DNA from 2 places in the Pseudomonas sp. GW822-FHT01E03 genome. Region 2 is predicted to be linked to the other one. Evidence: riboswitches for the same ligand, from Rfam matches in the RefSeq annotation. Region 2 holds a riboswitch; the other holds the start of a gene.
What was found. Region 2 has a riboswitch for cobalamin ahead of AC1RP7_RS17045 (CbtB domain-containing protein). Riboswitches for the same ligand answer to the same signal wherever they lie in the genome.
Positions count from the first base shown of each region.

Region 1: linked by a shared signal. The riboswitch ahead of cobO (cob(I)yrinic acid a,c-diamide adenosyltransferase) and the one ahead of AC1RP7_RS17045 (CbtB domain-containing protein) in region 2 are both predicted to bind cobalamin.

Region 1 covers NZ_JBXAOQ010000009.1:262,474-276,955, reverse strand. Annotated here, with positions in the region: gene AC1RP7_RS19765 (cobyric acid synthase) at 118-1,569, opposite strand; gene cobD (threonine-phosphate decarboxylase CobD) at 1,566-2,558, opposite strand; gene cbiB (adenosylcobinamide-phosphate synthase CbiB) at 2,551-3,459, opposite strand; gene bluB (5,6-dimethylbenzimidazole synthase) at 3,456-4,106, opposite strand; gene AC1RP7_RS19745 (cobyrinic acid a,c-diamide synthase CobB) at 4,103-5,440, opposite strand; gene cobO (cob(I)yrinic acid a,c-diamide adenosyltransferase) at 5,437-6,048, opposite strand; cobalamin riboswitch at 6,131-6,364, opposite strand; gene AC1RP7_RS19735 (hypothetical protein) at 6,518-7,102, shown strand; gene AC1RP7_RS19730 (PQQ-dependent sugar dehydrogenase) at 7,169-8,482, shown strand; gene AC1RP7_RS19725 (O-methyltransferase) at 8,621-9,274, opposite strand; gene AC1RP7_RS19720 (C40 family peptidase) at 9,293-9,829, opposite strand; gene AC1RP7_RS19715 (C40 family peptidase) at 9,995-10,627, opposite strand; gene hda (DnaA regulatory inactivator Hda) at 10,850-11,554, opposite strand; gene AC1RP7_RS19705 (AI-2E family transporter) at 11,785-12,858, opposite strand; gene AC1RP7_RS19700 (DUF2066 domain-containing protein) at 12,895-13,953, opposite strand; gene purM (phosphoribosylformylglycinamidine cyclo-ligase) at 14,337-14,482, shown strand, end outside.
Region 2 covers NZ_JBXAOQ010000007.1:382,547-397,028, forward strand. Annotated here, with positions in the region: gene AC1RP7_RS17010 (NEL-type E3 ubiquitin ligase domain-containing protein) at 1-2,231, shown strand, start outside; gene metH (methionine synthase) at 2,349-6,059, opposite strand; gene AC1RP7_RS17020 (fatty acid cis/trans isomerase) at 6,216-8,525, shown strand; gene nfuA (Fe-S biogenesis protein NfuA) at 8,721-9,305, shown strand; gene cobM (precorrin-4 C(11)-methyltransferase) at 9,498-10,244, opposite strand; gene AC1RP7_RS17035 (cobalamin biosynthesis protein) at 10,326-10,739, opposite strand; gene AC1RP7_RS17040 (CbtA family protein) at 10,736-11,443, opposite strand; gene AC1RP7_RS17045 (CbtB domain-containing protein) at 11,455-11,646, opposite strand; cobalamin riboswitch at 11,768-11,993, opposite strand; cobalamin riboswitch at 12,199-12,411, shown strand; gene cobW (cobalamin biosynthesis protein CobW) at 12,515-13,585, shown strand; partial or broken gene cobN (cobaltochelatase subunit CobN) at 13,589-14,482, shown strand, end outside.

The sequences.
Region 1 (14,482 bases), on a different contig from region 2:
CGGCCCTCATCGCGAGCAAGCTCGCTCCCACAATTGATCCAGGCTGAACATACATTTTGATTACACCTCGTAACCTGTGGGAGCGAGCTTGCTCGCGATGGGGCCGCAACAGCCACCTCAGAACCCACAGAGCTGACGCAGCAGAGAAGTATCCAGATGCTTCTCCACCAGATCCGCCAGCCGCTCGATATCACGCTCGCGCAAGGCGTGGTAATCCACGGCCTGCACATCCTGCAACCCGGCCCAGCGCAGCAGTGCACTGCACGCCGCCGGCGATTCGAACAGCCCGTGCAGGTAGGTGCCGAAAATCTGCCCGTCGGCACTTTGCGCACCATCACAGCGGCCGTCATCCAGATGCACGGCGGCATGTTCCAGGGCCGGTCCGGTGGTCACGCCGGCATGAATTTCATAACCCGCCACCGGCGCATCTTCCAGCGCCAGGCGACCACGCACATTGCGCAATTGCTTCTCTTGTTCGAGCTGGGTCTGGAACGCCAGCAGCCCCAAACCGGCACTGGAACCCGGCGCACCTTCGAGGCCCAGCGGGTCATGTACCTGCTCACCGAGCATCTGCAGGCCGCCACAGATCCCCAGCAGTTTCCCGCCGTAACGCAGATGCCGGGCGATGGCGGTGTCCCAGCCGTTGGCCCGCAGGTACGCGAGGTCGCTGCGCACACTTTTCGAGCCGGGAAGGATGATCAGGTCGGCGGGCGGAATCGCCTGGCCGGGGCCGATGAATTGCAGGTCCACTTGCGGATGCAGGCGCAGCGGATCGAAATCGGTGTGATTGCTGATGCGCGGCAGCACCGGCACCACCACCTTGAGCACCTGTTCGGCTTTATCGGTCTGGCGTTGATCGATGCCGTCCTCGGCCTCCAGGTGCAGATCCATCACGTAGGGCAGCACGCCGATCACCGGTTTGCCGGTGCGCTCTTCAAGCCAGTCCAGACCGGGTTGCAGCAACGCGATATCGCCACGGAAACGATTGATGATGAAGCCTTTGACCCGCGCCTGCTCACTCGGCGACAGCAGTTCGAGGGTGCCTACCAGATGGGCAAAAACCCCGCCGCGATTGATATCGGCGATCAGCACCACCGGGCAATCCACCGCTTCGGCGAAGCCCATGTTGGCGATGTCCCCGGCCCGCAGATTGATTTCCGCCGGCGAGCCCGCACCCTCGACCATCACCAGCGGATACGCCGCGCTCAAGCGCTCGTGGGAGGCCAGCACCGCTTGCATGGCGATGGTTTTGTAGTCGTGATAGGCGACCGCATTCATGGTCGTGACAGCGCGGCCATGGATGATCACCTGGGCACCGGTGTCACTGTTGGGCTTGAGCAACACCGGGTTCATGTCGGTGTGCGGTTCGAGGTGCGCGGCCTGGGCCTGTACCGCCTGGGCGCGGCCGATCTCGCCACCGTCGGCGGTCACCGCACTGTTGAGGGCCATGTTCTGTGGCTTGAACGGCACCACCCTGACGCCCTGACGCGTGACCCAGCGGCACAACGCGGTTACCAGCGTGCTTTTACCGGCATCCGATGTGGTGCCTTGCACCATCAGCGTGGTCATTGGTTTTCCTTGGCGAAATCGTCGAACGCCAGCGCCAGTCGTACCCAGGCGATTTCGTCACCGGGCAAGCCGAATCGCAGGCTGCTGTTGTGCGTGAACAACCGCAGGAGAATGCCGCGGCGGGCCATGAATTCATGCAGCTCTTCGGCGCGCTCGGTGATCAGCCACTGGAATAGCGCACAACCGCCCTGGGGCTCGAAGCCGTGCTGTTCGAGCAACGACGCAAGGCGCTCGCTGGCGTCTTCGGTGCGCACCCGTTGCCGCGTTTGTCCCTCGGTATCGCGCAGACAGGCCTGGCCCACTACCCGGGTTGCCCCGCTCACGGCCCACGGACCCACTTGTTCTGCCAGCAACTTGAGCAACTTGCGCTCGGCCAGCACAAACCCCAGGCGCACACCGGCCAGGCCGAAAAACTTGCCGAAGGAACGCAAGACGATCAATCCGACTTGATGGGCAAACGGCGCCAGGCTCAGTTGCGGCGTGTTATCCATGAACGCTTCGTCCACCACCAGCCAGCCACCGCGCTGCGCCAGTCGCGTGTGCCAGTCGAGCAGCCGACTGGGGGTGAGGCTCAGGCCCGTGGGGTTATTCGGATTGACTACCACCAGCACGTCGAAACTGTCGATAAAGAAGTCGACTTCCTGCTCCAGCACTTCACGCACGATGTAGCCGTTGCGACGCCACGCTTCGGCGTGCTCGGCATAACACGGCGACAGTACGCCGACCTTGCCCGCCCGACGCAATCGCGGCAGCAGTTGAATCGCCATTTGCGAGCCGGCCACCGGCAATGCCTGCAAGGTGCCGTAGTAATCACAGGCGGCCTGCTCCAGACCGTCGTCCGTCTCCGGCAAACGGGCCCAGGCCCGCAGCGGAATATCCGGCACCGGAAACGGCCAGGGCGCAAGGCCGGTGGACAGGTCCAGCCAGTCGGCTTCATCTATGCCGTATTCGAGCGCCGCCTTGCGCAGTCGCCCACCGTGCTCAAGCATAAAATTCGGCCCCCAGGCAGAGAATCAGCAGCCATAACCATACCCCGCGCTGGACCAATTGCCAGCCCCGGTCAATCGAGTCGGCATCCGCCGGCACACCTTCGCCCAACTGCGGACGCTGATGCAGTTCGCCGTGATAAATCGCCGCCCCACCCAATTCGACACCAAGGGCACCCGCCCCTGCCGCCATCACCGGGCCGGCGTTCGGGCTATCCCAGGTCGGGGCCTGGGTGCGCCAGCATTTCAATGCCAGCCGGGTTTTGCCCAGCAGCGCGTATGTCAGTGCCACCAGGCGCGCAGGAATGTAATTGAGTACGTCGTCGACCTTCGCCGCCGCCCAGCCGAACCGTTCGAAGCGCTCATTGCGATAACCCCACATCGCATCCAGCGTATTGCTCAGGCGGTAGAGCACCACGCCCGGCGCGCCCGCCACGGCAAACCAGAACAACGCTGCGAACACCGCATCGCTTCCGTTTTCCAGCACCGACTCGGTAGCGGCACGGGCGACTTCGGTTTCATCCAGTTCGCTGGTCTGGCGGCTGACCAGATAGCTCACCCGAGTGCGCGCCGCTTCCAGGTCATTACTGCGCAGGGCCTTGGCCACAGGCGTGACGTGCTCACCGAGGCTGCGCATGCCGAGGGCGCAATAGAGCGCGAGAATCTCGACGATCCAGCCGACATAAGGCGCCCAGGAGAATGCCGTGGCCAGTAGCGTCAGTGGCAACACGGCAATCACCCACGCGGTGACGCCATGGCTGCGCCAGCCGCGACCGCCGCCGTTGAAACGTTGCTCGATGCGCTCGGCAAAACGGCCGAACGCCACCAGCGGATGCCAGCGTTTGGGTTCACCCAGCAGCGCATCCAGCGCAACCGCGGCGACACTCAACAACGCCACACTCATTGACTCACTCCCCAATAATTTTCATACAGCAATTCATGTAGCGGACGCGCCTGCGCCCAGCCTTCGAGCACCAGCATCGGCGCCGGGTAGAACTCTTTGACCGGCCCCAGGCACAGCACGGCCAATGGCTTGGCACCCGGCGGCAACCTCAACAGGTCCGCCAGTGCCTGTGGTTCGAACAGCGACACCCACCCCATGCCCAGCCCTTCGGCACGGGACGCCAGCCACAGGTTCTGGATCGCGCAGGACAACGAAGCCATGTCCATTTCCGGCAGCGTGCGGCGGCCGAAGATATGCTGCTCGCGGTCATCCATCAGTGCGGCGACCAGCACCTCGGCACAATCGTTGATGCCTTCCACCTTGAGCTTCATGAACTCATCGCTGCGCTCGCCAAGGGCTTCGGCGGTGCGGATGCGTTCTTCTTCCACCAGGGCCTGGATTTGCCCGCGCAAGGCGCGATCGCTGATGCGGATGAAGCGCCAGGGCTGCATCAGGCCGACACTGGGGGCCTGATGCGCGGCTTCGAGCAGGCGACGGAGCAATTCGGGCTCGACGGTGCCGCCGCTGAAGTGGCGCATGTCGCGGCGCTCGGCGATGGCGCGGTACACCGCCGCGCGCTCGGCTTCGGAGAATGCGTTGTCGCTCATGGCCTCTTCGCGAGCAGGCTCGCTCCCACAGGGTTTTGGTCAGGCGCAAACAGCGCGGCAATCGCCGAGGGGTTCGACGGAAAATAAAAGTGTACGTAAGAGGCAGTCATCCGCCCCTCACGGTAGACCGCCTCCGCTCCGCGCCCGCCGTTAGGGCTCAAGCCACGGGCAATCGGCGCCAGTTCAGTGGTGGTCAGCGAATGGTGGTAGGTGTGCCCGCGCAGCGAGCCTTCCGGCAGTTCCACCGCTTGCAAAGCCAGCGCTGCCAGGCGCTTTTGCATGACTGCATCACCGGCCAGCAAGCCAACCAGTTCGGCGCGAGTGCCTTCGACATCGGTCAGGGAGTCGAGCAGATACAGCATGCCGCCACACTCGGCGAGCAACGGTTTGCCTGCCCGGTGGTGGGCGCGGATCGCATCGAGCATCGCGGTGTTTTGCGCCAGTGCAACGTGGTGCAGCTCCGGGTAACCGCCCGGCAGATACAGGCTGTCCGCCTGCGGCAACGCACGGTCGCGGATCGGCGAGAAGAATGACAACTCGGCGCCCATCGCCCGCAGCAGATCCAGGCTCGCGCCGTAGGTGAACGCAAAGGCTTCATCGCGGGCGACGGCAATGCGTACACCGGCCAGCAGCGGTTCGGCCGCGATGACATCAGGGGCGGCGAATTCGACTGCCGGTGGCAGCGCGACCTCGCAACTGCTGGCCAGGGCATCGGCTGCCGCATCGAGGCGCAGGTCGAGATCGTTCAACTCACTGGCCTGCACCAGCCCCAGGTGCCGGCTCGGCAATTCGATCCCGGTTTCCCGGGACAGCGCGCCGTACCAGCGCAACCCCTCAGTCAGGCTGCCTTCGAGCAGTTGCGCGTGGCGCAGCGTGCCGACACGATTGGCCAGCACGCCGGCGAACGGCAAGTCCGGCTGATAACGCGCCAACCCCAGGGCCAATGCGCCAAAGGTCTGGGCCATGGCGGTGCCATCGATCACCCCCAGCACCGGCACACCGAAATGCCGCGCCAGGTCGGCGCTCGACGGCGTACCGTCGAACAACCCCATGACGCCTTCGATCAGGATCAGGTCGGCTTCAGCGGCGGCTTCCCACAGCAACCGGCGACTCTCCTGCTCGCCGACCATCCACATGTCCAGCTGATACACCGGCGCACCGCTGGCGCGCTCGAGGATCATCGGATCGAGAAAGTCGGGCCCGCACTTGAACACTCGGACCTTGCGCCCCTGATTGCGATGCAATCGGGCCAGTGCCGCGGTGACGGTGGTCTTGCCTTGGCCAGAGGCCGGCGCGGCAATCAGTACCGCCGGACAGTGCCGAGGCTGACTCACAATTCGACGCCTTTCTGCGCTTTGATCCCGGCTTGAAAGGCGTGCTTGATCACGCCCATTTCGGTGACGGTGTCAGCCATCTCGATCATCTCCGGCTTGGCGGCACGACCGGTGACCACCACGTGTTGCATCGGCGGTCGGGCCTGCAAGTCGCTGAGCACCTGATCGAGATCGAGGTAGCCGTGCTTGAGGGCGATGTTCAGCTCATCGAGCACCACCAGACCGATGGACGGATCGCGCAGCAGTTGCTGCGACACCGCCCAGGCGGCTTCGGCGGCGGCGATGTCGCGCTGGCGGTCCTGGGTTTCCCAGGTAAAGCCTTCGCCCATCACATGAAAACGCACCTGCTCGGGAAAGCGCCGGAAGAACAACTCCTCCCCCGTACTGTTGCGGCCCTTGATGAACTGCACCACGCCGCATTGCATGCCGTGCCCCATGGCGCGGGCAAGCATGCCGAAGGCCGAACTGCTCTTGCCCTTGCCGTTGCCGGTCAGCACCAGTAGCAGGCCACACTCGTTCGGGGAATTGGCGATGCGCTCGTCGATCACGGCTTTTTTGCGCTGCATGCGCGCCAGGTGGCGTTCGTCACGATCGGGGGTATCAGTCATGGGGGAGCTCTCCGTTTAGGCAGGAATAACGGCGGGCAGGCACAAGAATAGAAGGCAACAAGCCTGGCATCGCCCACCGTGATGCCGCTGGATGAATCAGGCCGGTCTCCGGGCTCATGAGTGGCCGCGGGGCCAGACCGTGCGCCTTCCCGCATCAAATCGACACAGTGGCATCACACACAGTTTTCACTCATTTACCGTTGCGGGGGCAGCGCCGGAATTGCGGGCCTTCGACCAACAGAAGGACTCACTCACCGGCTTCCCTGTTTCACTCTGTCGACCCAAGCCACAGAGCACCTGAAACAAGCCGCGAAGGTTAGAGGGTTGGGGGTGGAGCGTCAATTAAAGCCGGGAGGCCATCGACCGAATAACTGCCATCAATCAATAAACTGACGTCAATCTTGTGCCACGCTCCCAGCAGTGATATCAAAGAGCCACAAACTCACAACACAACAACAAGGGTGAGCCCATGCAAGGCATGATCATCAGCAATCCAAAGCTGGAATTCCTGCGCCCGGTGCTCGAACGCTGGTTCGAATGCATCGACCGTTACAACGCCGTCCGCGGTGATGGCGACACACCGTACTGGCACGACGAGAAGGCCAATCTCGGACTACTGTCTGCCGCCGCCTGGATGGCCGAGATGGTCACGCTGCAACAGACGCCCACCCGCAAGCAGACCGAAGAAGGCGAACGCAACAGCCGCGCCGACCTGCTCCTGGCTTCACCCGAAACCCGCGCCTACATCCAGACCAGCCAGCGCTGGCCACGGGTCAACAGCCTCAACCTGACCCAGGCCCTGCTCGACATCGCCAGCGATGCCAAGCGCCTGAGCCACGCCAGCGACCTGAAACTCGGCTGCCTGTTCGTCGCCCCGCAAAAAGCCCAGCAGGGCGCCACACCGGAAGAACTCCAGGACATGGTCGACGACCTGCAAAAGGAACACACCTGCGCTGTTGCCTGGTATTTCCCTTATGCCTACCGCAAGTTGCGCAACGAAGCCGGCAACTATCACCCCGGCATAGCAGTGCTGTTCAAGGAGGCACGTGGCTAAGGGTTGAACCATCGGACGACAACGCGCCTCTATGATTAGAACAAGGCACTCATAGGGAAGACCCGCATGCGCACGCCCCCGCTCGTTCTCGTTATCGCGTTCTGCGGAGGGCTCGCCGCTTGTGGCGGAACCGCCCGCCTGCAAGTCTCCGATGGCACCGGTCCTTCGCCTCAACTGCCAGACCCCGACAAAACCCTGATCCCGATCGTGAACATCGCCCCGGCCATCGGCTGGCCGCAGGGTGCGAAGCCCATCGCCGCCAATGGCACCCAAGTGGCCGCTTTTGCCGAAGACCTGGATCACCCGCGCTGGCTTTATGTACTACCCAATGGCGATGTGCTGGTGGCGGAAACCAATGCCCCCCCAAAACCCGAAGACGGCAAAGGCATTCGCGGCTGGATCATGAAGAAATTCATGGGGCGTGCCGGAGCCAGGGTGCCCAGCGCCAACCGCATCACCTTGCTGCGCGACAAGGACCACGATGGGGTCGCGGAAACCCGCACGGTGTTTCTGCAAAACCTCAACTCGCCCTTCGGCATGACCCTGGTCGGCAATGACCTGTATGTGGCCGACACTGATCGCCTGCTGCGCTTTCACTATGAAAGTGGCGATACGCAGATCAAGTCACCGCCGGCAAAAGTGGTCGACCTGCCGGGCGGCCTGCTGAATCACCACTGGACCAAAAACGTCATCGCCAGCAAGGACGGCAGCAAGCTGTACGTCACCGTGGGTTCCAACAGCAACGTTGCGGAACACGGCATGGACAAGGAAGAAGGTCGTGCGGCGATCTGGGAAGTGGATCGCGCCACCGGCCAGCAGCGGATCTTCGCGTCCGGCCTGCGCAACCCCAATGGCATGGCCTGGGAACCGCACAGTGGCGCGCTGTGGACTGCGGTCAACGAACGGGATGAAATCGGCAGCGACCTGGTACCGGACTACATCACCTCGGTGAAAGACGGCGCATTCTATGGCTGGCCGTACAGTTACTTCGGCCAGCATGTCGATATTCGCGTCGAGCCGCAAAACCCGGACCTGGTGGCCAAGGCTATCGCCCCGGACTACGCCGTCGGCCCGCACACGGCATCACTGGGCCTGACGTTTGCCGAAGGCAACAAGTTACCGTCGCGCTTCAGGGAAGGCGCCTTCATCGGCCAGCACGGCTCCTGGAACCGCAAGCCGCACAGCGGCTACAAAGTGATTTTCGTGCCCTTCCGCGCCGGCAAGCCGGTCGGGAATCCGGTTGATGTGCTCAGCGGGTTTCTCAATGGCAAGGAAGAAGCCATGGGCCGCCCGGTGGGCGTGGTGATCGACCGACAGGGTGACCTGTTGGTGGCCGATGATGTGGGGAACAAGGTGTGGCGGGTTTCGGCTGCCAAATAACACCATCCCGGATGAACTCAGAACCCTGTGGGAGCGAGCTTGCTCGCGATGAGGGCACATTCAACATCGATGCTGACTGACCTACCGCTATCGTCGGAACGCCGCCCGGAGCAAGCTCGCTCCCACAGGATTTCCAGCTCAGCGTTTGCGGCAGAGAGTCAACCCATCACCCAACGGCAACAACGACAGATCCACCCGCGCATCGTCCTTCAACGCCCGGTTGAGCGCCTGGATCGCCCGGGTGTCCGCGCTCTCGGGACTGGTCTCGAGCACGCGCCCGCTCCATAGCGTGTTATCGAACACCGCCAGCCCGCCGACCCGCAGCAATCGCAGGGCGTGCTCCAGATAAGCCGGGTAGTTGGCCTTGTCGGCATCGATGAAAACCAGATCGAACTGGCCTGGCTGGTCCAGCTTGCCGAGGGTTTCCAGCGCAGGCGCCAGGCGCAGATCGATGCGTCCGGCCAGCCCGGCTTCCTGCCAGTAACGCAGGGCCGTGGCGTTGTAGTCACCGGAGATATCACAGCAAATCAGCGAACCCTCAGCGGGCAATGCCGCCGCCATGCACAGTGCGCTGTAACCGGTAAAGGTGCCGACTTCGAGCAAACGCCTGGCCCCCGTCAGTTTCACCAGCAAAGCAAGAAACTGCCCCTGCTCAGGCGCCACCTGCCAGCGTGCCATCGGCAGCGCCTGGGTCTCATCGCGCAAGCGCTTGAGCAGAGGCGTTTCGCGCAGGGAAACATCAAGCAGGTATTGGTACAGGGCGTCGTCGAGATTGAGCGTGCGAGCAGTCATGACCACCAGCTCCGGAGGTTACGGATTGCGCGCCAAATGTTCAGGCTGCAGAACACGCTTGGCGCTCAGGTAAGCTTTTTGCCAATAGGCCTTGGACAGACTGTCGAGCTTCACAGTGCCGCCGGTGGCCGGCGCATGGACGAAACGCCCCTCTCCCACATAGATGCCAGCATGACTGACCTGGGAACCGCCATTGGTGGCAAAGAAAAGCAGGTCGCCGGTCTGCAAGCCGTCCTTGCCCACATTCGCCGCTTGCATGGAGATCATCTCGCGCGTGGTACGCGGCAAGGCAATACCGGCGACATCGCGGTACACATAAGCGATCAGGCCGCTGCAATCAAATCCGGAATCCGGCGTATTGCCACCCCAACGATAAGGCGTGCCCACCAGACCGAGCGCGCGAAACAGCACGTCTTCCGCTTCGGGCGAAAAAGCTTGTGAGGAACCAAATACGATGGGAGCGCGAACCACCGGCGCAGGAGGCGGTGTGCGGCTGGCGCAGGCACTGAGCAGCGCTGCGAAGAACATGATTGCGAGGCGGGCCGACGTCGTCATAAGCAGAACATCCTGATCTGGCTGCGGCTTTTTCTGCGGGGAGCGCAGAAAAGAAAACCGCCTGCGTGGGACGCAGGCGGTTTGCCATCATTTGTAGATCAAGATTCTAGCGGCTACACGACAAACTTCAAGTAAGACTTTAAGTTCGCCTTACAAAATGTCCGCTTATTTACGTGCAGTAACGATTGGCGACGCGTTAGGTGCCATTGCCAGGGCGCGCTTGGCTTCGATGAAGGTCTTGCTCCAGTAGCTGTCGCCCAGGCTATCGATGCGCACACCGCCGCTGCGGCGGCTGCTGGAGTGGATGAACTGATTGTCACCCAGGTAGATCCCGGCGTGACTGACGCGACCACGACGACCGTTGGTTGCGAAGAACAGCAGGTCGCCCGGCTCAAGCTTGCTGCGCGAGACCAGCGGAGCGTCCACGTTGATCATTTCGCGGGTGGAGCGCGGCAGGTTCATGCCCGCTTCTTCGCGGAACAGGTAACCGATGAAACCACTGCAATCGAAGCCGGCTTCAGAAGTACCGCCGAAACGGTAGCGGGTACCGATCAGGGACATGCCACGTTCGAGGATGCTGTCGGCCAGGACCGGAAGCTGGTAGGACTTGCCGCCAGCGAAGTCTGCGAGTTCTTTTTCGGTAGCCAGCTCTTCCTGAAAGAGAGCGGAAGACTGGGCGGTGACCGAGTTTTGAACCTGTTGTTGCGGAGCTTGCTGGGCCACTGGAGTGTGGGCAGCGCAACCGAACAACAGGGTAACGAGTGCGAGAGGCACGAGGGGTGCGAAGCGATTTAGCATGGGCACGACCGTGGCTGAAAGTTGTAAAGAAGCCGAGACTATGCCCGCTATCAACCTCATTTGCAAATTCAATCGATCTTTTTGTGACTTATCCGTTTCTCGTTTACATCTAAGCGCTTAAGCCCATTTTAAACACGCACGCGGCCTGCAACCTTGCAGGAAAGCGGGATTTCAGGCGCCTGAAATATGCCGAAACAGCTAAAAGCCCCGGTTTCAGCGGGTTTACCAGCCGAGGGTTTCTTTCAAAAACGGGATTGTCAGCTTGCGCTGAGCCTGGAGGGAGGCCTGGTCGAGGCGCTCGAGCAACTCGAACAGCGCACTCATGCTGCGGGTACCGCGAGTCAGAATGAAATGCCCGACTTCATCGGTCAGATGCAGACCGCGACGGGATGCGCGCAATTGCAGGGCACGCAGTTTGTCCTCATCGGACAGCGGACGCATCTGGAAGATCAAGGCCAAGGTCAGGCGGGATTTGAGATCCGCCAGCTTCACCGGCAACTCCCGAGGGGATGTCGACGCGGCAATCAGCAAGCGCCGACCGCTGTCGCGCAAGCGATTGAACAGATGAAACAGCGCCTCTTCCCAATCTGCTCGTCCGGCGACCACCTGCAAATCATCCAGACAGACCAGCTCGTACTGTTCGAGGTTGTCGAGGATTTCAATGCCGCGATCGAGCAGCTCGGCCAACGGTAGATACACCGCCGGCTCGCCCAATTGCTCGAAGCGCAGGCAGGCGGCCTGCAACAGGTGCGTACGCCCTACCCCGTCCTTGCCCCAAAGGTAGATCAGGCTTTCGGTCCAGCCGGCGTCGGCTTCGCACAGCCGCTCGACATAGCCGAGTGCAGCGGCATTGGCGCCTGGGTAGTAGTTGATAAAGGTGGCGTCGTCACGCAGACGCACACCTAGGGGCAGCTGAATCGGTTTCATGCTGACTGAACAGTTCCAAAGGAACCGTTAGTGGCCTCTGTGTAAAGTTTGCGAAGTTTATACCCGTGAAGCGGACCGCACAATGCGACAGACCACAAGCAAAATCAAAGGTTTGCGTTAATGCATTGGTTTTGTGACAGATTCTTTGGCGGTGCATGTGACAGTCGGGCGACGCCAGCAGGCTGATCCGGTACGAACCCGGGCAGCCCGCCATCGGCTATCGATGGCCCTTACACCTGCGGCTCGTCGGCCCTCCCGTAGATATCAGAATCCTTATACAAATCATGCACATGACGCACCAGCACCATGATCACCGCGGCGACCGGCAAAGCCAGCAGCACACCGGTAAAGCCAAACAGCTCACCACCGGCCAGGATCGAGAAAATCACCGCCACCGGGTGCAGGCCAATCCGGTCACCGACCAGCAACGGCGTCAGCACCATACCCTCCAGCGCCTGGCCGACCATGAACACCGCGACAATGCCGAGCATTGGATAAAGATCACCACCGAACTGGAACAGCCCCGCAAGCAGCGCCGCGCCAATGCCGATGATAAACCCCATGTACGGCACGATCGCCGCCAGACCGGCAATCAGGCCAATCAGCAGACCCAGTTCCAACCCGACCAGCATCAGGCCTGCTGCGTAGATCACACCCAAGGCCACCATCACCAGCAACTGTCCGCGCACGAACGCTCCGAGCACTTCATGGCATTCACCCGCCAGCGACACCGCGCGCGCTTCACGATCACGGGGCAGCAGGCTGCGGACCTTGGCCATCATCAGGTCCCAATCCCGCAACAAGTAGAAGCTCACCACCGGAATCAACACCAGGTTCGCCAGCCAGCCGATCAACGCCAGTCCCGAGGCCGTGGCATGACTCAGCACCACACCGACAACATCAGTGGTCTGACTCATATGCTCGCTGATGGCGGCCTTGAGCTTGTCAAACTTCCAGAAACCGTCCGACAGGCCGAACTTCGATTGCGCCCAGGGCAACGCCGTGTGCTGCAGCCAGTCGAGCATTTGCGGGGCCAGCTCATACAAACGAAACAACTGCCTGGCGAGCAACGGCACCAACACCAGCAGCAGCGCGGTGAAGATCAATGTAAACAGGGTAAACACCGCCACGACACCCCAGGTTCTGGACAAGCCTGCCTTCTCCAGCCGATCCACCAGCGGGTCGAACAGGTAGGCCAACAGCAGCGCCACCAGGAACGGCGTCAGGATCGGATGCAACAACCAGACAAACACACACAGCAGGACCACCCCGCCGAGCCAGAACCAACGCCGCGTATCGGCCATGAACCACTCCATTGCTTCTATATAAAGAAAGAAAAACTACCAGCGAAAACGTAGCTGCGGGATCGGGGCCGGTGCGGCGGCTGGCACCGGGCTGCCGGTGGTTGGCTGAACGGGCGCTACCGGGGCCGGGACCGGGGCCTGACCCGCCGGCGCCTCCTGCAGTCTGGCCAGCGACAGTTGCGCACGCAACTGATCGACGCTGCCATTGACCCGATAAAGAATCCGGTCACCGTCGACACTGCGCACACGCCCGCCAAACGGTTCCAGCAATCGTCCGAGCGACGCGTAGCGCTCAAGATTCATGCCTTGCACTTCCAGCAATTGCTCACTCGAAGCACCCGGCTTGGCGACAAACCGCGGCGCCAGGCGCTCGTTGACAGCCAGCATCACCGCATCGGCCACGGCGGCCTGATCGGCGCCCTGCACACTGCCGGCCTCTTTTTTATCCCCCAGCCACAATTGCCACTTGGCTTGCCATTGCCCGCCCTCTTCCCTGGCGTGTACGGCAAGCAGGGCGTCGGCATTGTAGCGTTCCGATGCCGCATGCAAAGGTGCGGGATCTGCGCCCTCCAGGTTCGGCGCGGTTGCGACGATCTGTTCGTTCAGGTCCGCCAATGGCAAGCGCAATGGCAAGCCCCGATGCTGGGCAGCCCGACGCAGCGGCGCCGCGCTGGCCTGGCCGTCGCCCACCAGGCTTGAACCCTCGGTGGAATCATTCAACCACCAGCCGAGGATCGACGGCCGATTGGCCCCCCACATGGCCAGGCCGGCGCGGCGCAAGGCCTGCTCGGTGGTACCCGGATCGAAATCGACCTTCAGGACTTCCGGTGGGCCGGCCTCAAAGCCATATTGGCTGATGATCTGTTGCGGGTCTTTGCGAATCGCTGCCAACCCCGGACTTTGGGCGGCCTTGGGGTCGCCGGTCAGGCGCAATACCAATGTGTCCAACGCACGCTGAGTCGCCTGGTCGCGCTCCTCGGGGGACTGGCCATTCACCGGCTCGCGCACCAGGTACAGCCCTTTGACGGTTTCGGCTTGACTGACCAGGCTGACCACTGACAAACAACTCACAAGCAAGAATTTACAAAAACGCATGGAGGATTCCTGACGACAAGAGCGGCTGGAGCAGACCGCATGAAGACGATCGAGCAAGACTGTGACCGTTGCCCGACGCAAAACATTCACACGTTCCGGGTAAGTTTTCGCACTGTCATAACGATAGACGGTTAATGCGATACCTTATACAGCCATGCAGGATGCCACCGACACCGCGCATTAACGGTTTTTTTGAACGGATATGGCCCTGCTGTCGGCCTGAGGATGGCCGCTGCGGCTCAAGCCTGATAAAATCGCGCGCCTTCGCAGACCGGCAACAGCCGGGCACCCTGAAATTCGTGCATGGCCCTCGCCTTCGCCTGTTTCGGCGGTCCCGATGGACTCGGTCGTTACCCAGAAATCCCCCCCTAAAGGCCTGGATCATGAGCAAGCAACCCTCCCTGAGCTACAAGGACGCCGGTGTAGACATCGACGCCGGTGAAGCATTGGTCGAACGCATCAAGAGCGTCGCCAAGCGCACTGCGCGCCCGGAAGTCATGGGCGGCCTGGGCGGTTTCGGCGCCCTCTG
Region 2 (14,482 bases):
GCAACAACCCGTTGAATACCTTGGATGTCAGTGCAATGACCCGCCTCAAGTCCTTGAACCTAAGTGGCACGGCGCTGCAAGAATGGCCGACCGGGGTACAGGAGCTGCCAGAGCTGTATTGGCTGGACTTGCGCGACAGCAGGGTCAACGCGCTGCCGGAGCCGCTTGCGGATGAGACGCTGCTCAAGACCAACCTCGCGGGCACACCTTTAACCCCTCAAGCCGTCGCCATGCGCAACGCAGCCCGGCATCGAATGGAAATGGCCAAAGGTCTTCCGGCCGGCGCGCTGGAACGGTTCGACCTGGAGCAGGTGCCACAGGATTTCCCGCCGTTCGAAAGCGCCAGTTCGATCGCGCTTCAATTGTTGCCGCTGCCGGAAGTCCCGGCGGGAGAAGGGGTTGCAGTTTTAACAAAGCGCCTGCAACGGCTGAAACCGACACTCGCCGATGATGACGCCTTGCAAATGATCGAACAGATGCAGGGCAGCGAAGCTGCGAGCGTGAAAATTGCCGAATGGGAGAAAACCTATGAAACGCTCACGCGCCAATTGAATGACTGGCTGTTTACCCGGGGATCTCGCGGAAACGGCTGGATGACATCTTCCAGCATTCGCAGGCAGGCTGCCTTGCGGATCGTCGAATGCTGGCAAAAAGGTCTGAGCAGCACGGGCGCGGTGGCTGATGCGGTGCTGGATCTCAACGGTCTGCAACTGGGTGACCTGCCTGAGGTGCCGGCATCGTTCGAGCATGTCGGCACGTTGAAACTGACGAGCGTAAAACTTACCCGGCAAGGTTCCGACGGGTTCCTCAAGGCCTTTACCCGCCTGAAAACCCTGGACCTCAATGGCAATGGGCTGGATGGCGTTCCAGAGCCGGTCTGTGACATGGACAGGCTCGAGCGTCTGGAGTTGTCCTCGAACCGGATGGACGATGCCGAACTGCTGTATGCCGCATTGAGTAATCTGGAGCGTCTGCGCTGGCTGGACTTGAGCTACAACGAACTGGATACCTTTGATATCGGCGTTTTCGAGCAATTGGAGACGCTGGATCTGCGCAACAATAATTTGACCGAATGGCCGGACGGGGTGTTCGACAGCCAGCACCTGGGCACGCTCAATCTCAGTGGCAACGACATCACGTCGATCCCCGAGCAGGCCCTGAGTGGCGACCATGACGTTTTGACGGCCGGTACGGATTTGAGCGACAACTTCAACCTGTCGCTTGAGAGCCTTGAACGCCTCAGGGATTACCGTGAAGCGGGTTTCCACGACAGGGTGCTGGGGATCTCGCGGGCCGATCTTGACGAGTTGATCGATGACGCCAACGGCGATGGCGACGATAGCAGTGAAGGCATCGATACGGATGAGGAACTGCCTGAGACTGAGCCGGATACCGAACAAAAAACACCGTGGTTAACCCATCTTCCTCCCGAGGAAGTGGCCAGTAAAACCGGGATGTGGAATCAACTCGCGGCGGAACCGGACAATGCGGCGTTCTTTCACCTGCTTTCGCGACTGCAGGATACGCAGGAGTTCAGGGTGGCTAACGCCGATCTGACGCGGCGGGTCTGGACGGTCATTGAAGCCGCCGCCAGCAATACCGAACTACGGGAGATCCTGTTTGCCAGTTCCAGCACCCACGGCACGTGTGTCGACGGTCGAATCCTGACGTTCAGTGGGCTGGAAAGCAGAGTCTTCACCCACAATGCCTTGCTTGATATTCCCGTCGGGCGCCCGAGTGTGAAGGGGCATGCACTGCTGAATTTATCCCGGCAGCTGTTTCGACTGGACAAGGTCGACGACCTCGCGAGGAAAATCGCCGCGCAAAGCGGGCAGGATGAGGCCGAAATACGCTTAGGCTATCGAATCGGGCTGACACAAGGATGGGCGGACGGCCTGGAGCTGCCAGGGCAACCGAAACACATGACCTATGCCTCGGGAGTGACCGCTCGACAACTGGCGGACGCGCGCATCGAGATCGTCAACGCAGAGCAGTCCGATGGTTTCTTTGAAGACTTGATCCAGCGCGACTATTGGGAAAGTTATCTCAAGGAAAAACATCCTGAGGTGTTCAAGGCGCTGGATGAGATGGATGTTCAGGAGGAAGTTGAAAGCGCTGACGATGCGGCATTACTGACTCAGCTTTTCGAGCAGAGGGCGGCGCGCAACGCGAAGATGATCGAATTGTCCCGACAGGAGGTCGCGGAGCTGACGGCTGCCTCAAGCAGGTAAATCACCTGTGGGAGTGAGCTTGCTCGCGATGGGGGCTTGATGTTCAACATCAATGTTGACTGATACGCCGCTATCGCGAGCAAGCTCGCTCCCACAAGGTTTTTTTCAGTTGATCACTCAGTTGTCGTAACCGAGATTCGGCGCCAGCCAGCGCTCGGTAACGCTCAGTTCCTGGCCTTTGCGCGACGTGTAGCTCTGCACCTGGTCCTTGTCGATCTTGCCCACGGCGAAGTACTGCGCCTGCGGGTGAGCAAAGTACCAGCCACTGACCGCTGCCGCCGGGAACATCGCGTAGTGCTCGGTGAGGAATACACCACTGCGGCCTGCGCGCATTTCCTGGGCTTCTGGATCGAGCAGGGCGAACAGCTGAGCTTTCTCGGTGTGATCCGGACAGGCCGGGTAGCCCGGAGCAGGGCGGATACCGCTGTACTGTTCCTTGATCAGTGCCTCGTTATCCAGCGCTTCATCCTTGGCATAACCCCAATAGTCTTTACGCACCTGCTGGTGCAGCCACTCGGCGCAGGCTTCGGCCAGGCGGTCGGCCAGGGCCTTGACCATGATCGAGTTGTAATCGTCGCCGGCGTCCTGGTAGGCCTTGGCCACTTCTTCGGCGCCGATGCCGGCGGTGGTGATGAAACCACCCACGTAGTCAGTCACTTCACTGTCCTTGGGCGCGACGAAGTCGGCCAGGGAGAAGTTCGGTTTGCCGTCGGTCTTGATGATCTGCTGGCGCAGGTGATGCAGCTTGGTCATTGGCTTGCCGTCATCGCCATAGAGCTCGATGTCGTCGTCATGCACCTGGTTGGCCGGCCAGAAGCCGAACACCGCACGAGCGCTGATCAGCTTTTCGTCGATCAATTTGCGCAGCATTTCCCTCGCGTCGTTGTACAGCGAGGTGGCGGCTTCACCGACCACTTCGTCCTGGAGAATGCGCGGGAACTTGCCGGCCAGGTCCCAGGATATGAAAAACGGCGTCCAGTCGATGTATTCGGCCAGAACGTCGAGGTCGATGTTGTCCAGCACCCGCGCTCCGGTGAAGGTCGGTTTGACCGGCGTGTAGGACGCCCAGTCGAATTGCGGCTTCTTGGCGATGGCTGCGCCGTAGCTCAGGCGCTCGGTGCGGGCACTGCGGTTGGACGTGCGCTCGCGAACTTCGATGTAATCCTGGCGGGTTTTCTCGACAAAACCGGCCTTCAGTTCCTTGGACAGCAACTGGGTCGCCACGCCCACGGCGCGGGAGGCGTCGGTGACGTAGATCACCGCGTCGTTGCTGTATTTCGGCTCGATCTTGACTGCCGTGTGCGCTTTGGAAGTGGTGGCGCCACCGATCATCAACGGCAGGTGGAAGTCCTGGCGCTGCATTTCGCGGGCGACGTGGACCATCTCATCCAGCGACGGGGTGATCAGGCCGGACAGGCCGATGATGTCGCACTTCTGTTCCTTGGCCACCTGCAGGATTTTTTCCGCCGGCACCATCACGCCCAGGTCGACGATGTCGTAGCCGTTGCAGCCCAGCACCACGCCGACGATGTTCTTGCCGATGTCGTGCACGTCGCCTTTGACGGTCGCCATCAGGATCTTGCCCTTGGCTTCTGGCTTGTCGCCTTTTTCCAGTTCGATGAACGGGATCAGGTGGGCCACAGCCTGCTTCATCACGCGGGCGGATTTAACCACCTGCGGCAGGAACATTTTGCCGGCGCCGAACAGGTCGCCGACGATGTTCATGCCGGCCATCAGCGGGCCTTCGATCACTTCGATCGGGCGAGCGAAGGACTGGCGCGATTCTTCGGTGTCTTCGACGATGTGGGTGGTGATGCCCTTGACCAGTGCGTGTTCCAGGCGCTTGTTGACGTCCCAGTTACGCCACTCTTCGGTCTCGGCTTCCTTGACGCTGCCGTCGCCCTTGTATTTGTCGGCGATGGCGAGGAGGGCGTCGGTGCCTTCCGGGGTGCGGTTGAGGATCACGTCTTCCACGGCGTCGCGCAGCTCCACCGGGATCTGGTCGTAGATCTCCAGTTGCCCGGCGTTGACGATACCCATGGTCAGCCCGGAGCGGATCGCGTACAGCAGGAACACCGAGTGGATCGCCTCGCGCACCGGGTTGTTGCCACGGAACGAGAACGACACGTTGGACACGCCACCGGAGGTCAGCGCATACGGCAGCTCGTCACGGATGTAGGCACAGGCATTGATGAAGTCGACTGCGTAGTTGTTGTGTTCTTCGATACCGGTGGCGACGGCGAAGATGTTCGGGTCGAAGATGATGTCTTCCGGCGGGAAGTCCACCTCGTTGACCAGAATGTCGTAGGAGCGTTTGCAGATTTCTTTCTTGCGCGCTTCGGTGTCGGCCTGGCCGGCTTCGTCGAAGGCCATCACCACCACGGCGGCGCCGTAGCGCTTGCACAGTTTGGCGTGATGGATGAACTGCTCGACGCCTTCTTTCATGCTGATCGAGTTGACGATGCCCTTGCCCTGGATGCACTTGAGGCCGGCTTCGATCACTTCCCACTTGGAGGAGTCGATCATGATCGGTACGCGGGAGATGTCCGGTTCACCGGCAATCAGATTGAGGAAGGTCACCATGGCCTTCTTCGAATCGAGCATCCCTTCGTCCATGTTGATGTCGATCACCTGGGCGCCGGCTTCGACCTGCTGCAGGGCGACTTCCAGGGCCTCGGTGTAGTTGTCTTCACGGATCAGGCGGGCGAACTTGGCGGAACCGGTGATGTTGGTCCGCTCACCGACGTTGACGAACAGCGAGTTGCGATCGATGGTGAACGGCTCCAGACCCGAGAGGCGGCAAGCCTTCGGGATGTCCGGAATCTCGCGCGGCGCATAACCGGCCACGGCCTTGGCGATGGCCTCGATGTGGCCCGGCGTGGTGCCGCAGCAGCCGCCGACGATGTTGAGGAAGCCGCTCTGGGCGAACTCTTCGATGACCTTGGCGGTTTCCGACGGCAATTCGTCGTACTCGCCGAACTCGTTCGGCAGGCCGGCGTTCGGGTGCGCGGAAACGTGGGTGTTGGCCTTGTTCGACAACTCTTCGAGGTACGGGCGCAATTCGCGGGCGCCGAGGGCGCAGTTCAGGCCGACGGAAATCGGCTTGGCGTGGGCCACGGAGTTCCAGAACGCTTCGGTGGTCTGGCCGGACAGGGTGCGGCCCGAGGCGTCGGTAATGGTGCCGGAAATCATGATCGGCAGTTCGACGCCCAATTCCTCGAATACGCCTTGTACGGCGAAGATCGCGGCCTTGGCGTTGAGGGTATCGAAGATGGTTTCGATCAGGATCAGGTCGGCGCCGCCCTCGATCAGGCCTTTGGTGGCTTCGGTGTAGTTCTCCACCAGCTCATCAAAGGTGACGTTGCGGTAACCAGGGTTGTTGACGTCCGGGGACAACGAGCAGGTACGGCTGGTCGGGCCGAGCACGCCGGCAACAAAACGCGGTTTGTCCGGGTTCTCGAGGGTTTTCGCATCGGCGACCTTGCGCGCCAGGCGAGCGCCTTCTACGTTCAATTCGTACGCCAGTTTTTCCATGCCGTAATCGGCCATGGAAATCCGGGTGGCGTTGAAGGTGTTGGTTTCCAGAATGTCGGCGCCGGCGTCCAGGTAGGCTTTTTCAATGCCGCCAATCACGTCCGGGCGAGTCAGGACCAACAGGTCGTTGTTGCCTTTGACATCGCTTGGCCAGTCAGCGAAGCGTTTGCCACGGTAATCCTGCTCTTCGAGCTTGTAGCTCTGGATCATCGTGCCCATACCGCCATCGAGAATCAGGATGCGCTCTTTGAGGGCGTGCTTGAGAGCTTGAAGGCGAACGCTGCGATCGGACATTTGGACTACTCGGTAAGGCCATGACGAAGGGCCGGGATGATAGCAAACCTGTGCGCTTTTGGAGCGTGACTCGAATTTGCATGAATATCGTTCATGTTGGTAAGGGTGACAGACCGGTAGAATCGCGACGTTTTTTCAGGATTCGGGACCAGGGACATGTCGTATCGCTTCGTCATCGGCACATTGCTGCTGTTTTTAAGCTGGGGCGCCGTGGCGCAAGGCCCGGCGATTTCCTCTGCCATGTCACCTGTTATTTCCTACAGCCGCGACATTCAACCGATCTTCACTGAAAAGTGCGTGGCCTGCCACGCCTGCAATGACGCCGCCTGTCAGCTCAACCTGGGCAGCGGTGAGGGCGCGGCACGTGGCGCAACCAAAGTCCCGGTCTACGACGGTGACCGCCGCCAGGCGGTTGCACCGACCCGACTGTTCTATGACGCCTCCGGCAAACAGGCCTGGCAGCAAAAGGGCTTCTATTCGGTGCTCGATGCCCAGGGCAACCAGGCCGCACTGATGGCGCGGATGCTGGAGCTTGGCCACAAGACTCCGTTGCAACCCAACGCGAAGCTGCCGGAAGACATCGTCCTGGGCCTGAACCGGGAAAACATGTGTGCCATGCCCGCGGAGTTCGACGGCTATGCCGCCAAGCATCCGAAGGAGGGCATGCCGCTGGCAGTGACCGGCCTGACCGACCAGCAGTACCAGACGCTGCAACGCTGGCTGGCGGCAGGCGCGCCGATCGATCAGCAGGCGCTGGCGCCCAGCGCCAGGGAAGCCTTGCAGGTGGTGCAATGGGAAAACCTGCTCAATTCACCGGGAGCCCGGGAAAGCCTGGTGGGGCGCTGGCTGTACGAGCACTGGTTCCTGGCCCATCTCTACTTCAAGGACGGTGACCCTGGGCATTTCTTCCAGTGGGTGCGTTCGCGCACCCCGACCGGCCAGCCGATTGACCTGATCAACACCCGTCGCCCGAACGATGATCCGGGCACGCAGTTTTACTATCGCCTGTGGCCGGTGCAGGGCGTGATCGTGCACAAGACCCACATCACCTATCCGCTGGGTCCGGCGAAGCTGGCGCGGGTCAAGAGCCTGTTCTACAGCGGCAACTGGCAGGTCGACGCATTGCCGGGCTATGGACCGCAGAGCCGGGCCAACCCGTTTGCCACTTTCGAAGCGATTCCGGCCCAGGCGCGCTATCAGTTCATGCTCGATAACGCCGAATACTTTGTGCGCACGTTCATTCGTGGGCCAGTGTGTCGCGGCCAGATCGCCACGGACGTGATCCGCGATAATTTCTGGGCGCTGTTCCAGGCGCCCGAGCACGACCTGTATGTCACGGAACCGAATTATCGCGGGCAGGCCACGCCGTTGTTGGCGATGCCGGGGCAGAACGATGATGTCGGCAGCGTCCTCAGCCTGTGGCACGACTACCGCGACAAGCGTAACGAATATGAAGCCTTGCGCCGGGACAGCTATGCCGATGAACCAGCACCGAGCTGGTCGACCCTGTGGGCCGGCAACGACAATGCGTTGCTGAGTATCTTCCGCCATTTCGACAGTGCTTCGGTGACCAAAGGACTGATCGGTGAGGTGCCGCAAACTATATGGCTGTTCGACTATCCGCTGCTGGAGCGCACCTATTATCAACTGGCAGTGAACTTCGATGTGTTCGGGAACCTGTCCCATCAGGCTCAGACGCGCTTGTATTTCGACTTGATCCGCAACGGTGCCGAACAGAATTTCCTGCGCCTGATGCCCGCCGACTCCCGGGATGACTACCTTGATGACTGGTATCAGAATAGTGGCAAATTCAAGATGTGGCTCGACTACGAGACCATCGACGACGACAAGCCGACCGCGCTGAAGCTTGACGCGCTGGACCCCAAGCGCGACTTTGCCATGCAGTTGCTGGCCCGTTATGGCGATCTCAATGCAAGGCCCGACCCGATCAATCGCTGCGACGGCGCTTACTGTTCGCGGCCAAACATCGATCCGGACCTGCAAAGTGCCGAGCAGGCATTGAGCCGCCTGACTTCGCGTCCGGCCGCCGGGCTGAAGGTCATCGATCAGTTGCCGGAGGCTACGCTGCTGCGTATTGAAACCGGCAGCGGCAAGCGTGAGGTCTACAGCCTGTTGCGTAACCGTGCCCACAGCAACGTGGCGTTTTTGCTCGGTGAATCACTGCGCTATCAACCGGGGCTCGACACTTTGACGATTTTCCCGGGTGTGCTCAGTAGCTACCCGAACTTCATGTTCAACATCCCGGCCGGGCAGGTGCCGGCGTTTGTGGATGCGATGGAAAGCGCCAAGGACACCGACAGCTTCGAGAAAATCGTCGAACGCTGGGGAATACGCCGCAGTCATCCGCAATTCTGGGCTTATTTCCATGACCTGAGCCGCTACATCCACGAAAACGATCCGGTGGAAGAGGGCGTGCTGGACATGAATCGCTACGAGAACCTCTGAACAATCACCGCCCCCCCTGTAGGAGCGAGCTTGCTCGCGATGATGGATCAGTTGCATTGATGTCGACTGACACACCATCGCGAGCAAGCTCGCTCCTACAGGGGGTTTGTGGACAATCTTTCCCGACAAAAATACTAGGACTTTGTCCGGCGCGTTGATTGGCGTAAACTGCGCCCAAGCCTGCGAGGAGTTTCCATGACCGCTATTACCATCACTGACGCCGCCCACGATTACCTGGCTGATCTGCTCTCCAAGCAGAACACCCCGGGCATCGGCATCCGCGTCTTCATCACCCAGCCTGGCACCCAGTACGCCGAAACCTGCATTGCCTACTGCAAGCCGGGCGAAGAAAAACCCGAAGACACCGCGCTGGGGCTGAAAAGCTTCACTGCGTACATCGACCACTTCAGCGAAGCCTTCCTGGACGATGCCGTTGTCGACTACGCCACCGACCGCATGGGCGGCCAGCTGACCATCAAGGCGCCAAACGCCAAGGTACCGATGGTCAACGCCGACAGCCCGATCAACGAGCGCATCAACTACTACCTGCAAACCGAGATCAACCCGGGGCTGGCCAGCCACGGCGGTCAGGTCAGCCTGATCGACGTGGTCGAAGACGGCATCGCCGTCCTGCAGTTCGGTGGTGGTTGCCAGGGCTGCGGCCAGGCCGACGTGACACTGAAGGAAGGCATCGAGCGCACCTTGCTCGAGCGCATCCCGGAGCTCAAAGGTGTTCGCGACGTGACCGACCACACGCAGAAAGAAAACGCCTACTACTAAGGTGTTCGCTGCGAATTGAAAAAACGGCGCCCCGTGAGCGCCGTTTTTTTATGGGTGATTGGAAACCTGTGGCGAGGGGGCTTGCCCCCGTTGGGCTGCGAAGCGGCCCTGGTTTTTTACGGGTAAACAGGATTTGCGACGGCTACGCCGCCGAACGGGGGCAAGCCCCCTCGTCACAGGGTTGGTGGTGAATCAGGGCCTGTAAAGATGCGCATGCCCCGCACGATACAGCGATGACTCGCTGAAGTGGTCACTGCCCAGCACCCGACCCACCAGAATCAACGCCGTACGACGAAATCCCTTTGATTCAACCTTCCCGGCAATATCTGCCAGCGTGCCCACCACCCAATCCTGATCCGGCCAGCTCGCTCGATGCACCACCGCAATCGGACAATCGGCGCCGTAATGGGGCAGCAGTTCCTCGACGATCTTCGTCAGGTGACTGACCCCCAAATGAATCGCCATGGTCGCGCCGTGCTGCGCCAGGCTGGAGAATTCCTCTCCGGGTGGCATGGCGGTTTTGTCGGCGTAGCGAGTCAGGATCACGCTCTGCGAAATGTCCGGCAGGGTCAGTTCCGCGCCCAAGAGCGCTGCGCAAGCGGCTGTGGCAGTCACGCCGGGTACGATTTCGAACGCAATGCCCAGTTCACGCAGATAGCGAATCTGCTCGCCAATGGCGCCATACAGGCTCGGATCGCCAGAGTGCACCCGGGCCACATCCTGGCCTTTGGCGTGGGCGGTCTTGATCAGGTCGATGATCTGTTCCAGGTGCAGTTCGGCGCTGTTGACCACCTGTTCGGCACAGTGACCTTCCAGTACGGCGGCCGGTACCAGTGAGCCGGCATATATGATCACCGGGCAACTGCGAATCAGCCGCTGGCCCTTGACGGTGATCAGTTCGGGGTCGCCGGGACCTGCGCCAATGAAGTAGACGGTCATCGTCGGTTCCTGTGGGAAAAAGGGGCTGAACAGGTCTTCAGATGAAGAATGTTCATGATCAAAGGCGGGGATTATCGGTTTTTACGCAGCGCCAGCCAATGCCAGGGTTGCCTGGGCATATTTTTGTCGTGGAATCAGCAGTTTTGCCGGGGCCTGGGCCAGTTGTTCGGCCAGGGCCAGTGCGGCGCTTTCCGCAACGCCGTAGCAACCGGTGCGTTCAAACGCTATTTGCGATTGATGGCTGAGTTGCGGTTCATAAGCGGCCAGTTGCTCACTGCTGAAATACATCAGTTCCAGGCCGAGTTGCTGAGCCAGTTCGATCAGTGCAGGTTCGTCGCGCTTCGAATCGATGCTGGCCAGCGCCTTGATTTCATGACGAGCTATCTGGTGCGCCTCCAGCGCCTGATCGAGCAGCGCCAGCAACGTGCTGACGGGGCAGCCCCGTTGGCAGCCCAGACCGACCACCAGGGTCGGCGCTGTGCTGACGTCAGTCATGCGTTGTATTGACCATCGCTTTTGCGACGGAACAACCAGGCGCTGATCAGGCCCAGGGCCAGCCAGAATGCCACGTTGGTCAGTTGCGAAGCGATTTTGAACCGGGTTTCCAGTGCCTCTGGAGCAAGCATCGAATGCACCTCCGGTTGCGGCGCGCCAATCACATGGGGGACGGCGAGGATCGCCGCGCCGAGGACTTTCATCAGCCAGTGACGGCTGAACACGATCAGCGCAATACCGACGGCGGTGGAGGCGGCGGTACCGACCCACCACAGTTGCCGTTGTGCGAGGTCGGCGGCGGCAGTGCCTGGCAATTCAGGTGGCAGACCGAGGGTCGGCGCGAGCACGAAGGTTGCGTAACCGGCCAGGCCCCAGAGCAGGCCTTGAGAGGTTTTGGTCGGCGCACGCAAGGTGTACAGGCCGGCCAGCATCAGGGCGAAACCGACCGCCACCACCAGGTTGCCACCAGTGGTCGACAGCACGCGCTGCCAGCCATCTTCCGGCTCCCAGGCTTGTGCATCATGAGTGTGAGCAGCCATCGCACCGTCGGCGTGTTCATGCATTTCAACAGCGGCCGGTTCGGCTTTTTCGTAGGTCTCGGCCTGCAAAATCAGCGGGGCGACCCAGAAACTTTGCAGCAGGGTCAGCAACAGGGCGGCCAGCAGCCCGGTGAAACCTGCGGTTTGCGCAATACGCTTGATCATGTCGACAGCTCTCAATGGCACGGGAACGCGGAGCTGTGACGGGTATCGTGGGCGGCGTTGTGCACCGCTTCGATGTGCGAGAAACCGGCGAAATACACAAGGCATGCGCCCAGGATCGACGCGCAGACGGCGGCGGCCAGACGTTGGGTCAGGGTTGAGGTGGTGCTTGCGGCTGTGTGTTCGGCGCTGCTGATGATCGACATGGCGTTTCCCTCTGGTCTGTCAGCGGGGAATAAGAGCGCATGCAAAACCCCGCACGACCAGGCGCGCAAGGTTTCAAACAGCGCCCGCCCACCGCGGGTTTGTTGGTTCAGTGATCGTACTGGTCACTTTGTGTTGCGGGCCGGTCTCCGGGCTCACGAGGGGCAAAGGCTTGCGCCTGGACCTGAAAGCATCACCTTCCCATGCCGCAGTGGCACAGTGGATCTGACGCTTCGCTCGCTTACCGTTGCGGGGGCAGCACCGGACTGACATGGCTTAAGAGTAAAGCACATGATTCACCGGTTTCCCGTTTCACCCTGTGAAGGGCACCCGTAACAAGGTGTGTAGGAGAGCATGGGCGGGGGTTGGGCGTCAATTGGCAGGGGTTCTCAATTCGGAACCGGGTCGACCCAATCGCGAGCAAGCTCGCTCCCACATTTGACCGCATTTTTCTCAAAGAGCCCCATCCCCTGTGGGAGCGAGCTTGCTCGCGATTGGGTCGTTACAGGCGCTACAGAACTCAGCATGAACATTGACCCGCCCCAAGACCATGCGTAGCCTTGCGCTTTCGAGGTTCTTCGGCGTTTGTCGAAGCTAAGAAGGGAACGCGGTCAATGCCGCGGCTGCCCCCGCAACTGTGAACGGTGATGTTCGTTGCCACGCCACTGCTGACTCAATCCATGAGGCCGGCGGGAAGGCGCAGCGAATGCCAGGCTCAAGCCCGGCACACCGTCAGCCAGGAGACCTGCCTCGTCACAGATTCTCACTTTCAACCGGGCGGGGTGATCCGGTGGCGAACTCTTCAGGCACGCGCGTGCGCGTTGCCGGTCGTCGTCCCGTATGCCCGCCAGCTTAGCCATAGGGCATCCGATGAAAACACTGGCCAAACTCCCCGTCACCATCGTTACAGGCTTTCTCGGCTCGGGTAAAACAACGCTGCTGCGCCACATGCTCGACAACGCCCAGGGTCGCCGCATCGCGGTGATCGTCAACGAATTTGGCGAGTTGGGCATCGACGGCGAAATCCTCAAGCAATGCTCCATCGGTTGCACCGAAGAAGAAGCCAACGGCCGTGTCTATGAACTGGCCAACGGCTGCCTGTGCTGCACCGTCCAGGAAGAATTCTTCCCGGTGATGCGCGAACTGGTGGCCCGTCGCGGCGATCTCGACCACATCCTCATCGAAACGTCCGGTCTGGCGTTGCCCAAGCCGCTGGTGCAGGCCTTCCAGTGGCCGGAAATCCGCAGTGCCTGCACGGTGGATGCGGTCATCACCGTGGTCGACAGCCCGGCCGTGGCCGCCGGCACCTTCGCCGCGTTCCCGGATCAGGTCGACGCCCAGCGCAAACTCGACCCGAACCTGGACCACGAATCGCCGCTGCACGAACTGTTCGCCGACCAATTGGCCAGCGCTGACCTGGTGATCCTCAACAAAACCGACCTGATCAACCCGACGGACCTGGCCCGTGTGCGCCTGGAAGTCGCCGAGGAATTGCCGCCAGCGGTGAAAATCATCGAAGCCAGCAGTGGTCGCCTGCCGCTGGACGTGCTGATAGGCCTCGGTGTCGGCTCCGAAGAACACATCGACAGCCGCCACAGCCACCACGACCATCATCACGATGGCGACGACGATCATGATGACCACGATCACGACGCCTTCGATTCGATCTCCATCGAACTGCCGCAAGCCGACGAAAGCCTGCTGCTGGACGCACTGACCCAGTTGGTGGTCCAGCACGGCATCCTGCGCGTCAAGGGGTTTGCTGCGATTCCGAGCAAGCCGATGCGCCTGCTGATCCAGGGCGTGGGTACGCGTTTTGACAAGCATTTCGACCGCCAGTGGGGCGCCGAAGAGGCGCGAGTCTCTCGCCTGGTGCTGATCGGCCAGAAACTGGACGCCACTGTTCTCGAAGCGCAATTGCGCGCCGCGCTCAGCGTGTAAGCCATGCACCTGCTCAGGACCCAGCCCGGCGGTTTCGTGTCGGATGACAACATTGCCGACCTTGGACAAACTCCTGCCGAGCTAGTGGTCCTGTGCAGCGGCGATTCCAGCCTGGCGCTGCTCGCCGAAGCGGCGCAGCAGTTGCCCGACGATTACCCGAGCGTGCGCCTAGCCAATCCGATGCAGGTGCAGAACCATGCCTCGGTTGACCTGTACGTCGATGAAGTCTTGCGCCACGCCAAGGTCATTCTGATCTCGCTGCACGGCGGCATCGCCTATTGGCGTTACGGCATCGAGCGTCTGGTCGAGCTGTCGCAGCGCGGCGTGCAACTGATTCTGGTGCCGGGTGATGATCGCCCGGACCCGGAGCTCAGCGACTTGAGCACCGTCGGTGCCGAGGATCGCGACCGGCTCTGGCAGTTTCTGCGCCAGGGCGGCATGGGCAACGCCCTCGACTTCTTCCGCTGCCTGGCCAACCGCTGGCTGGCCCGTGATTACACCTGGGGTGAGCCGCAAATCCTGCCGCGTACGGCGATTTACCATCGGCACAAACACTCTGCCGCGCTGAGCGACTGGCAGGCCGACTGGCACGTGGGTCAACCGGTGGCGGCGGTGCTGTTTTACCGCTCGCATCTGCAGGCGGCGAACACCGCTTTCATTGATGTTTTTTGCCAACGTTTGCAGGCAGCGGGGTTGAATCCGTTGCCGATTGCGCTGGCGAGCCTGAAAGAACCCGGCTGCCTTTGCGTGGTCGAGGACTGGCTCGACGAGGCCTGCGTCTCGGTAATTCTGAACACCACCGGCTTTGCCCAGTCCAGCCCGGAAGCACCGCATCTGCGGCCATTCCGCCGCAATATTCCGGTGATCCAGGCGATTTGCGCCCAGGACAACGAACCG